2 regions of the Pseudomonas sp. PVC-5-1 genome follow, and region 2 is predicted to be linked to the other one. Evidence: riboswitches for the same ligand, from Rfam matches in the RefSeq annotation. Region 2 holds a riboswitch; the other holds the start of a gene.

Region 1 (5,576 bases), 980 kb from region 2:
AGGCGCAGGCCGGCGAGGTCGGGGGTGTTCTTCAGGCTGCGCCCCTCGCGTGTGACGATGACTGGCAGATCGTCGGCGTAGCTTGAACTGAGGCTGAGCTGGGCATCCGCTGCCTCGAAGGCGTTGGAGCTGCCCAGCAGGTCGATACGGCCGTCGCGTAGCGCAGCGATGGCTTCGTGGCGGCTGTCGTAGCGTCGTACTTCGATGGTGGTACCCAGCTGTTCTGCGATGATGCCAGCGTAATCGGCGCTGAGGCCTTCGTAGTCGTGCTGGCTGACATTGATCTCCAGCGGTGGGTAGTCGGGGCGCGAACTGCCAAGTACCAGGTGCTGGCGTTGCTGTAGCCAATGCCGCTCTTCGCTGGACAGCGCAAGCGGGGCCGCGGCGCTGACCGAGCGTGCCAGCAACTGGCGAGGTTCGCTGTTTGCCAGCAGCGCGCCGGAACCGGCCAGGCCGATGACCAGTAGGGCGCTTGCCAGCAGGCGCTTCATTGTCATCGAGCGCTCAATAGACGCTGTTGCGCTTGGCCAGGTCGACCATTTCAACCAGTGATTCGGTCTTGAGCTTTTCCATGATGCGGCCCCGGTAGGTGCTTATGGTCTTGGCGCTGAGGTTCATGCAGGTGCCGATATTCTTGTTGTTCTCGCCGCGCGCCAGGCGCCGCAGCACCTCCATTTCCCGGTTGGACAGGCTGGACAGGCGCACTGGCTCGCTTTCCAGCGAGTTGCTGTTGACCGACATCTGCGGGAAGGTCGAGTAGCCCTTGACCAGCGCTTTCAGGGCAAACAGCAACGCCTCGTGGTCTTCTTCCTTGGTGACAAAAGCGCCGATGCCAGCATCCAGGCAGCGCCGCACATACAGGTCGGTGGCCTGGCCGGTCAGCACCATGATCTTGGGCGCCGGCTCCAGGCATTGCAGGCGCTTTATCACTTCCATGCCATCCAGGCCGGGCAGGCCGATGTCGAGAATTACCACATCCGGTCGCAGGTCGCGGGCCACCTGCGCCACCTCGCTGCCATTGCCGACCTCGCCGACAACACGGAAGCGCTCGCGTTCGAGCAACATGCGCAAGGACAGCCGGACGATGGGGTGGTCGTCGACGATCAGCACGGTAGTCATGAAGAAAACTCCTGTCAGGATGTGGTCCGCTTCCTGGATCACTCAGGAATACGTCTGCAAGTGGGGTTATCGGAAGCGCTGCACGATACGACCATTCCCGAAATTTGGTAATGCCGAGTATAGAAGTGTTGAAAGTCCACGTGCTTGTTGTTGAAAAGTCCTACAAAAAGTGGGAAAGACATCACCCTGGCAAAGCGGCGATGCCTGTTTTTGTAGTCGTCATGCGCAGGCGGAGTGTGATTTGCTCACGCGCTGGGTTGAGGCGGGGTTGTTGGCCAGTGCCTGGCCGACCCGTGTCGGGCGTGCCACCAACTGGCCGGTGCAGTTCGGGCAGCGGCCCTGGAAACGGTTTTCGGCGCAGGTGCGGCAGAAGGTGCATTCGAAGGAGCAGATCAGCGCATCGGGGCTGTCACCCGGCAGGTCGGTATCGCAGCACTCGCAGTTTGGGCGTAGGTCCAGCATGGGCATGACTCCTGTTTGCAGGCGGGAAACCGGAGTCTGCTACGCCTGCGGCGAACCTGGCAATGCTCAGTCGCCAGGGCGATACAGGTGGGCGTGCCCGGCGCGATACAAGGCCGATTCGGCAAACGGTGTGTCGCCCAGCACATGGCCCACAAGGATCAGCGCCGTGCGCCGGAAATCCTTGGCCGCGACGCGTTCCACGATATCGCCGAGGGTACCGCGCACCCAGTCCTGGTCCGGCCAGGTGGCACGATGCACCACCGCCACCGGGCAGTGCGTGCCGTAGTGCGGCAGCAGTTCTTCGACGATACGCGACAGGTGCTTGACCCCCAAGTGAATCGCCAGGGTGCTGCCAGGGCGCGCCAGGTCGCCCAGCTGCTCGCCGGGCGGCATCGGCGAGCTGTCACCATAGCGGGTGAGGATAACGGTCTGAGCTACCTGGGGCAGGGTCAGTTCGCAGCCGAGCAGGGCGGCGCTGGCCGCTGTAGCGGTGACCCCGGGGATGATCTGGTAATCGATGCCCAGCGTTTGCAGATGGCGGATCTGCTCGCCGATGGCGCCGTACAGGCTGGGGTCGCCACTGTGTACCCGAGCCACATCCTGGCCTTGCTCATGCGCACTGCGCATGGCGGCGATGATCTGCTCCAGGTGCAGTTCGGCACTGTTGATCACGGTCTCGGCCTGGTGGCCCTCGAGCACGGCGGCCGGCACCAGCGAGCCGGCATAGATGATCACCGGGCACTGGCGGATCAGCCGTTGGCCCTTGACCGTGATCAGTTCCGGGTCGCCGGGGCCGGCGCCGATGAAGTAGACCGTCATGGAAAGTCCTTGCAGGAAAGAGGGGAAGCGTTCAACAGGCCAGGGCGAGGGTAGCCGGGCCCAGTACCTTGCGCGTCAGCAGCAACCTGGCGGTGCCAACCCGCTGGCTGGCCAGGGCCAGTGCCGCACTCTCCGCCACGCCCCAGCAGCCACAGTGGGCATGGGCAGCGGCGGAACGGTGGCTGAGTCGGGGTTCGTAGGGTTGCAACTGCGCGGTATCGTACAACACCAAAGGCAGGCCGAGGCGTTCGGCCAGTTGCTGCAAGCCGGGCTCGTCGGCCTTCAGGCTGATGCTGGCGATGCCTTGCAGGTCGGCCAACGCCAGGCCCTGGGTGGCCAGGGCCTGGCGCAGCAAGATTTCCAGCGTATCCGCCGGGCAACCCCGACGACAGCCGAAGCCGGCGTAGAAGGCAGGCATCAGGCCTGGCTGGAGCGCCGGAACAGCCAGGCGCTGAGCAGGCCCAGGGCCAGCCAGAATGCGGCGTTGGTCAGCCAGGAGGCCACTTTGAACTGGGTTTCCAAGGCGGCGGGGGCCAGGCTCTCGTGCACCTCGGGTTGCGGCGCACCGATCACATGGGGAATGACCAGCAGCACAGCGCCCAGCGCCTTCAGCAACCAGTGGCGAGCGAACACCAGCAGGGCCAGGCCCAGCGCGGTGGCACTGGCGGTGCCGATCCACCAAGCCTGGCGTTGCCCCAGGTCGGCTGCGGCAGTACCTGGCAGTTCCGGCGGCAGGCCCAGGGTCGGGGCTAGGCAGAACACGGCGAAGCCGGCCAGGCCCCAGAGTGCGCCGGTGCCGGCTCGCTTGGGTTCACGCAGGCTGTACAGGGCGGTGAGAATCAGGGCGAAGCCGACCGCGACCACCAGGTTGCCGCCGGTGGTGGACAGCACTCGCTGCCAGCCGTCTTCAGGTGCCCAGGCTTCGGCGCTGTGTTCATGCGCTGCCACTTCGCCAGCATGCTCGTGCTCGGCGACGGGGGCCGAGGATTCGTAGGTTTCTGCCTCGAGAATCAGCGGGGCGACCCAAAAGCTCTGCAGCAGGGTCAGCAGCAAGGCCGCCAGCAACCCGCTGAAGCCCGCGGTGCGGGCAATGCGTGTGATCATCGGGCGTACTCAGTGGCAGGGGAATGCGGCGCTGTGGCGGGTGTCGTGGGCGGCGTTGTGCACGGCCTCGATATGCGAAAAGCCGGCGAAGTACACCAGGCACAGGCCCAGCAGGCTGGCGCCGATGGCGATGACGACACGCTGGCTGAGGGTGACGGGGGTGGTAATGCTGTGTTGCTTGGCGCTGGTGACGGGCATGACGCGTTCCTCTGCTTTTTGTGGGCAACGGGCAAGCGCGGCAGCCCCGAGCGTGGCAGCCCAGGGGAATGCAACAGCGCCCGCCCACCGCGGGGTGTTCATGAACGCCAGGCCGGTCTCCGGGCTTGCGAGGAGGAGCCAGGCTCCTGGAAAGCGTCACCTTCCCATGCCGGGGATCAGGCACAGTGGTACAGACGCTTCGCTCGCTTACCGTTGCGGGGGCAGCACCGGCCTTGTCCGGCCCTGCTGGAGGGCCTGTGACGCACCGGTTTCCCGTTTCACCCCCATCGGGGGCACCTGAACGCGAGGCATAAGGAGACCATGGGGCGGGGCTGGCGTCAATTGCCAGAATCGTTTGCGGGCGCTCCGGCTACCCTGTGGGAGGGAACGCGCGCCCGGTCAGCCTCGGGCAAACGCCGCCAGCTTGTCCCCGTCCAGTCGGTAGCGCACCCACTCATCCTGCGCTTCGGCCCCCAGCTTCTGATAGAAGCCGATAGCCGGCTCGTTCCAGTCCAGTACGCTCCATTCCAGCCGTCCGCAATTCTTCGCCACCGCCTCGCGGGCGATATGCCGCAGCAATTGCCGCCCGGCACCGTCGCCGCGCTGCTCGGGCGTTATGTACAGGTCTTCCAGGTAGATGCCGTTGCGGCCGAGCCAGGTCGAGTAGCTGTAGAAATACACGGCAAAGCCGATTGCCCGGCCATCGCGCTCGCACATCAGGCTATGCACGGTGCTGCCCTCGCCAAAAAGGCTGTGCTCGATATCGGCAACGCTCGCGATCACCTCGTGGCGGGCGCGTTCGTACTCTGCCAGCTCGGTGATGAAGGCAAGTATCTGCTCGGCGTCGGCGCGAACGGCAGGACGGATGGTGAGGCTCATGGGACGGCTTCCTTGATCTGATGGTAGCGGTACAGCGATGTGTATCTACACAATTTAGTGAAACTGTATCGGTCGCAGAAGAGGGCGACTCCGTTAGTGTGACAGCACCCATAAAAAAAGTGGATTGCCTGCCATGCTTGCCTCTGCCGACCTGCTGACCGCCTTCGTGCTGTTCGCCTTCGTGTCTTCCATCACTCCTGGCCCCAACAACACCATGCTGCTTGCCTCCGGGGTGAATTTCGGTGTGCGTCGCTCGATCCCGCACGCCCTGGGCATCAGTGTCGGTTTCATGGTGATGGTGCTGGCTGTCGGCCTGGGCCTGGGCGAGGTGTTCAAAGCCTGGCCGGCGCTGTATACGGTATTGCGTTACACCGGTGCCGCCTACCTGCTGTACCTGGCCTGGAAGATCGCCACCTCCGGGCCGGTCGGCACAGCTTCGTCCAGTGCCCGCAAACCGCTGGGCTTCTGGGGAGCGGCGGCATTCCAGTGGGTCAACCCCAAGGCCTGGGTGATGGCAGTCGGGGCAATCACCACCTACACGCCGGCGCAGGGCTATGTGACCAACGTCATTGTCATTGCCGCCTTGTTCGCCCTGGTCAACCTGCCGAGCGTCGGGGTGTGGGTGATGTTCGGCAGCGCCCTGCGCAACTTGTTGCAGAACCCGCGCTGGCTGATGCTGTTCAATGTCCTGATGGCCTTGTTGCTGGTGATTTCACTGTACCCGCTGCTGTTTGTAGAATCAGCGTTTTCCTGACCCCGCGAGTACAGTAAGCCGATGCAGTTGATCCCCTGGTCTCACGAATGCGCCGAAGGCTTCACCCTGCGGGGCTGGCGAACCCCGGCCAGTGGCAAGCCGTTACTGCATTTTCTGCACGGCAACGGCTTCTGCTGCCTGGCCTACCAGCCATTGCTGATGCGCCTGGGCGAACATTTCGACCTGTGGCTCAGCGATGTACAGGGCCATGGTGACAGCGACCATGGCGGGGTGTTCCGTG
Region 2 (5,576 bases):
GGGTCATCGCCCTGGGCTACGGCCTGGGCCCTTGGTTCGCCCGTGGCAGCGAGGCCGGCCAGCGTCAGCATCGCCTGCTGCTGGCCGGGCTGATCGCGCTGCTGGGCTTTGTCGTGCTGCGCCTGGTCAACGGCTACGGCGAGGCGCCGTGGAGCGTTTACCCGGCCGTCACGCAAACCCTGATGAGCTTCTTCAACATCACCAAGTACCCGCCATCGCTGCTGTTCCTGGCCCTGACCCTGGGCTGTGGCCTGCTGTTGCTGCGCGCCTTCGAACGCGCCGGCCAGGCCCGCTGGATCAGTGCCCTGGCAGTGTTCGGCGCGGCACCGATGTTCTTCTACCTGCTGCACCTGTATGTACTGAAGCTGCTGTACCTGGCCAGCGTGGCGCTGTTCGGCCGCAACCATGGCGACTACTTCGGCTTCGATGGCATCGCCGCGGTGTGGCTGGGGGCAGTGCTGCTGGCAGTTTCGCTGTACCTGCCGGTGCGCTGGTTCGCCCGCCTGAAGGCGCGGCGGCGCGACATCACCTGGCTGAAGTACTTCTGAAAAGCGTTTTCACCCGGCGGCACGATGGTCTACCATGCCGGCCGCCGGTTTCCACCACGGAATCAATAGGGAATCCCAGGCCCGCCAATTCGGGCCAAACGGAACTGCCCCCGCAACTGTAGGTGCCGAGCCTGCTCCATCAATGCCACTGGGCCACGAACCCGGGAAGGCCGGAGCCAGGCCATGACGCACCAGTCAGGAGACCTGCCGGCCCACATTCACCAACCGGCGGGGTGTCCGGGATTGGCCATCATTGTTGCCCCTGCCGCCAGCTGGGGCTCGGCGATGCCTGTCCGTGCGTTCCTCACCCGAACTGTCCGATAGGAGATCGCCCAGCATGCTGCCCCGTTTTGCCACCCTGCTCGCCGGCCTCGGCCTTACCGGCCTGGCCCAGGCTGCTGCCACCCACTACCCGCTTACGGTCGACAACTGCGGCAAGCCGCAAACCTTCGCCCAGGCACCGCAACGCGCGGTCACCATTGGCCAGGCCAGTACCGAGATGCTCTACGCGCTGGGGCTGGGCGACAAACTGGCGGCCACCTCGCTGTGGTTCAACAATGTGCTGCCCGAGTATCAGGTGCAGAACGCCAAGGTGCCGCGCCTGGCCGACAACGAGCCCAGCTTCGAGGCGGTAGTGGGCAAGCGCCCGCAACTGGTGACGGTGCAGTTCGAATGGATGGTCGGTGCCCAGGGGGCGGTCGCCACCCGCGAACAGTTCGATGAACTGGGCATCCCCACCTACCTGCTGCCATCGGACTGCGAAGGCAAGGACAACCTGGTGGGTGCCGACGGTACTCGCCTGCAGGCGTTTCAGGTCGACACCCTCTACAAGAGCGTCAGCCAGCTGGCGGCAATCTTCGACGTGCAGGACCGTGGCACGGCCCTGAATGCCGAGCTCAGAGGCCGCCTGGACAGTGCCAAGGCGCAACTGGCCGACAAGGACCTGTCCGCCACCTCGGCGCTGTTCTGGTTCTCCAGCGCCGATCTGCACATCGACCCCTATGTGGCGGGCCGCCAGGGGGTCGCCGATTTCATGCTGCGCACCCTTGGCGTGCGCAACGTGGTCGAGTCCAGCGAAGAATGGCCGACCGTAGGCTGGGAAACCCTGGCCAAGGCCAACCCCACCTGGCTGATCATTGCCCGCATGGACCGCCGCCGCTACCCCGCCGACGACTACCAGAAGAAGCTGGCATTCCTGCGTAGCGACCCGGTGACGCGCAACATGGACGCGGTGAAGCACGACCGCATCATAATCCTCGACGCCGACGCCATGCAGGCCGGCATTCGCTTGTTCAGCGGCCTGCAGACGCTGGCCGCCGCCTTCGCCAGCGGCAAAGCAGCCCCGTGATGATGCGCCTGCTACCCTGCATCGCCGTTGCCCTGGCCGCCCTGTTGGCGGCCCTGCTGGCCGGCACCGCCATCGGCGAAACCAACCTGTCGCCCGGCGTGGTCGGCCAGGTACTGGCCAACCACCTGTGGCAGGCCGGCTACCCGGCCGACCCGATCGACGCCGGCATCGTCTGGAACTACCGCCTGCCCCGCACCCTGGTTGCCGCGGCCTGCGGCGCCGGCCTGGCCACCTGCGGCGTGATCCTCCAGGCACTGTTGCGCAACCCGTTGGCCGAGCCTTACCTGCTGGGGCTGTCTGCCGGCGCCTCGACCGGTGCGGTGCTGGTGGGCCTGCTGGGCTTCGGCAGCCTGGCGCTGAGCATGTCCGGCGGTGCGTTCATCGGTGCCCTGGCAGCGTTCGCTTTGGTACTGTTGCTGGCCCGGGCAGCCGGCCCCAGCAGCAACAATGCCCAGGTGATCCTTGCCGGGATCGCCGGCTCGCAACTGTTCAACGCCCTTACCGCCTTCCTCATCACCATGTCGGCCACCGCCGAGCAGGCGCGCGGCATCCTGTTCTGGCTGCTGGGCAACCTCAGTGGCGTACGTTGGCCTTCGGTGTGGCTGGCCGTGCCAGTTGTACTGTTCGGGCTGTTGGTGTGCCTGTGGCATCGCCGTGCCTTGGATGCCTTCACCTTCGGTGCCGACTCGGCGGCGTCGCTGGGCATCCCGGTGCGGCGTACCCAGTTGCTGCTGATCAGCTGCGCGGCGCTGGTGACCGCGGTGATGGTGTCCATCGTCGGCGCCATCGGTTTTGTCGGGCTGGTGATCCCCCATGCCCTGCGCCTGCTGCTCGGCCCCGGGCACAGCCGCCTGCTGCCCGCCAGCGCACTGGGCGGGGCACTGTTCCTGATTGCCGCCGACATCCTGTCGCGCATCTTGATCCCTGGCCAGGTGATCCCCGTGGGCGTAGTCACGGCGCTGCTCGGCGCACCGGTCTTCGCGCTGATCCTGGTCAGCCGCCGGGGGCGCCCATGACGGTCATGACGGCGCTACAGCTGGCCCCCTTGAGTTGCCAGAACCTGGGGCTGCAACTGGCCGGCAATACCGTGCTCAGCGATATCGAACTGAGCGTTGTCGCCGGTGAAACCCTGGGCGTCGTCGGCCCCAACGGTTCCGGCAAGTCCTCGCTGCTGAAGGTGCTGGCCGGGCTGCGCAAGCCAGGCAACGGCAGCGTGCAGTTGCTGGGCGAACCGCTGGCACAGTTGCCCCGCCGCCGTGTCGCCCAGGCCTTGGCGCTGGTCGAACAGCAGGCTGACACCCTCGATGCGATCAGCGTGTTCGATGCCGTTGCCCTGGGCCGCACCCCCTGGCTGTCGGTGCTGGCGCCGTTCTCCCGGGAAGACCGTGCGATCGTCGAGCAGGCCTTGGCCGACCTCGACGCTTTGCACCTGCGCGCACGCCTTTGGGGGTCGCTGTCCGGGGGCGAGCGCCAGCGGGTGCACATCGCCCGAGCCCTGGCACAGCGGCCGCAGGTGCTGCTGCTGGACGAGCCGACCAACCACCTGGATATCCAGCACCAGCTGAGCCTGTTGCAACAGGTCCAGGCCCTGCCGGTAACCACCCTGGTGGCCCTGCACGACCTCAATCAGGCGCTCACCTGCGACCGCGTCGCGGTGCTCGACAAGGGCCGCCTGGTCGCCCTCGGCAAACCGCTCGAGGTGCTCACCCCCGAGCGCCTGCTGAACACTTTCGGCGTGCACGCCCACTACCTCATCGACCCCTTCGACGGCGCGCACATCCTGCGTTTGCGCGCCCCCTGAACAGGAAGTTCTGCCCATGCCGCGCCCTGTCGCCCTGCTGCTCGCCAGCGCCCTGCTCGCGCCCCCTGCGCTGGCCGACTCCGCCCAGTCGCAAAGCAACGGTTTTGTCGAGGATGGCCGCTGGAGCCTGCTCAACCGCAGCGTATTCGACCAGCGCGACTACAAGCATGGCGGGCGCAACAGTGCCGGGCGTAACGCCTACAAGCCGCGCGATGAACGTAGCGGCAAGGCCGAGGAATGGGCCTATGGCCTGATGGGCACCTTCCGGTCCGGTTTCACCCAGGGCCTGATCGGTGTCGGGGTCGACGCCCACGCCTACCTGGGCGTGCAACTCGACAGCGGCGGCGGGCGCGTGGGCAAGGCACGCTTGCTCGGGGTGGATAACGAGGGGCACCCGAAGAACGAATACAGCCGTGCCGGCGCGGCATTGAAACTGCGCATGTCCAATACCGTGCTGTCCTACGGCGAGCAACGGGTCAAGACCCCGGTGTTCAGTTCATCCGATAGCCGCCTGCTACCCGAGACAGCGACCGGGTTCTTCCTTGACAGCACCGAGTTCGACCACCTCAGGCTGGTGGCCGGGCACTTCAACGAAAACGCCGACCGCAATGCTTCCAGCCACGACCAAGGCTTCGTGGTGAACTACTCCAATGGCCGCCAAGGCAACAGCTTCGACCTGGCCGGCGTGGTGTGGAACCCCGGCGCCGCCTTCAGCGGCAGCCTGTACACCTCACGTTACCAGGACAGCTGGAACCAGCATTACCTGGGCAGCACCCTAAGCCATGCCCTGGATGAGCGCCGCAGCCTCACCCTCGACCTCAACCTTTACCGCACCACCGACACCGGCAAGGCGCTGTCCGGGCGCATCGACAACACCACCTGGAGCCTCGTCTCGCGTTACGACCATGGGCCGCACGGTTTCAGCCTGGGCTGGCAGCAGGTGGACGGCAACACGCCATTCGACTACGTGACGCGAGGGGCGATCTTCATTGCCAACGCGGTGCAGATGTCGGACTTCAACGCGCCGAACGAAAAGTCGTGGCAGGCGCGCTATGACCTGAACATGGGCGCCTACGGCGTGCCGGGGTTGAACCTGACGGCGTTGTACGTGCGCGGGTTCGATATCGACGGTACCCATGTCGACCCTGCGGGAGGGTATGCCTACCTGGGGTATGGCAAGGGGGGCAAGCATTGGGAGCGCGACCTGGAGGCACGCTATGTGGTGCAGAGCGGCAAGGCCAAAGGCACCGCGTTTTCGCTGCGGCATAACGTGCATCGGGGCAATATGGCACAGGCGGAGCTGGATGGGGACCAGATACGCTTGGCGGTGGAATGGCCGTTGGGGGGTGGGTTCTGATGCTCCGCGTTGCCTGAATGGGGCTGCTTTGCAGCCCATCGCGACACAAGGCCGCTCCTACAGGGGATTCGCGCAAAGATCCGGCCAGGCGCGCTCCCTGTAGGAGCGGCCTTGTGTCGCGACGGGCCGCACAGCGGCCCGCAAAATCCATCAGGCGACCACAACTGCCGTATAATCGGCAGCACTCACTGCCCAACCAGGCCACACCATGCCTCGCCTCCAGAAGTTGCTGTTGCCCCTGCTGCTGACTACAGCCCTCACCGCCTGCGACCAGAAACCCTCCCGCGAAGAACAGATCCTGGCCCAGCTGCCGCTGCAGGATGCCTACACGCACAACATCGAGCGCATGGCCGCGCTGCTCGGCCGCACGCACCCGCAGCTGTCGCAGGCGACCATCCAGGGCGTGCTGCGCAAGCACCTGACGGTCGAGGACCAGCGCCAGGACCTGTTCCGCCTGTACAGCGAAAAGAACTTCAGCGATACCGAGTTCGCCACCATCATCGAGGCCACCCAGGACCCGGC

What was found. Region 2 has a riboswitch for cobalamin ahead of AC2T3R_RS09595 (ABC transporter substrate-binding protein). Riboswitches for the same ligand answer to the same signal wherever they lie in the genome.
Region 1: it holds a riboswitch for cobalamin, as region 2 does, so the genes downstream of both, AC2T3R_RS14065 (CbtB domain-containing protein) here and AC2T3R_RS09595 (ABC transporter substrate-binding protein) in region 2, are expected to answer to the same signal.

The regions. Positions count from the first base shown of each region.
Region 1 covers NZ_CM172024.1:3,089,330-3,094,905, reverse strand. Annotated here, with positions in the region: gene AC2T3R_RS14095 (transporter substrate-binding domain-containing protein) at 1-491, opposite strand, end outside; gene AC2T3R_RS14090 (response regulator transcription factor) at 505-1,119, opposite strand; gene AC2T3R_RS14085 (DUF1272 domain-containing protein) at 1,339-1,581, opposite strand; gene cobM (precorrin-4 C(11)-methyltransferase) at 1,648-2,400, opposite strand; gene AC2T3R_RS14075 (cobalamin biosynthesis protein) at 2,432-2,818, opposite strand; gene AC2T3R_RS14070 (CbtA family protein) at 2,818-3,504, opposite strand; gene AC2T3R_RS14065 (CbtB domain-containing protein) at 3,514-3,702, opposite strand; cobalamin riboswitch at 3,796-4,018, opposite strand; gene AC2T3R_RS14060 (GNAT family N-acetyltransferase) at 4,102-4,581, opposite strand; gene AC2T3R_RS14055 (LysE family translocator) at 4,715-5,335, shown strand; gene AC2T3R_RS14050 (alpha/beta fold hydrolase) at 5,357-5,576, shown strand, end outside.
Region 2 covers NZ_CM172024.1:2,106,312-2,111,887, reverse strand. Annotated here, with positions in the region: gene AC2T3R_RS09600 (acetyltransferase domain-containing protein) at 1-548, shown strand, start outside; cobalamin riboswitch at 577-774, shown strand; gene AC2T3R_RS09595 (ABC transporter substrate-binding protein) at 886-1,896, shown strand; gene AC2T3R_RS09590 (FecCD family ABC transporter permease) at 1,896-2,912, shown strand; gene AC2T3R_RS09585 (ABC transporter ATP-binding protein) at 2,909-3,697, shown strand; gene AC2T3R_RS09580 (OprD family porin) at 3,714-5,054, shown strand; gene AC2T3R_RS09575 (hypothetical protein) at 5,263-5,576, shown strand, end outside.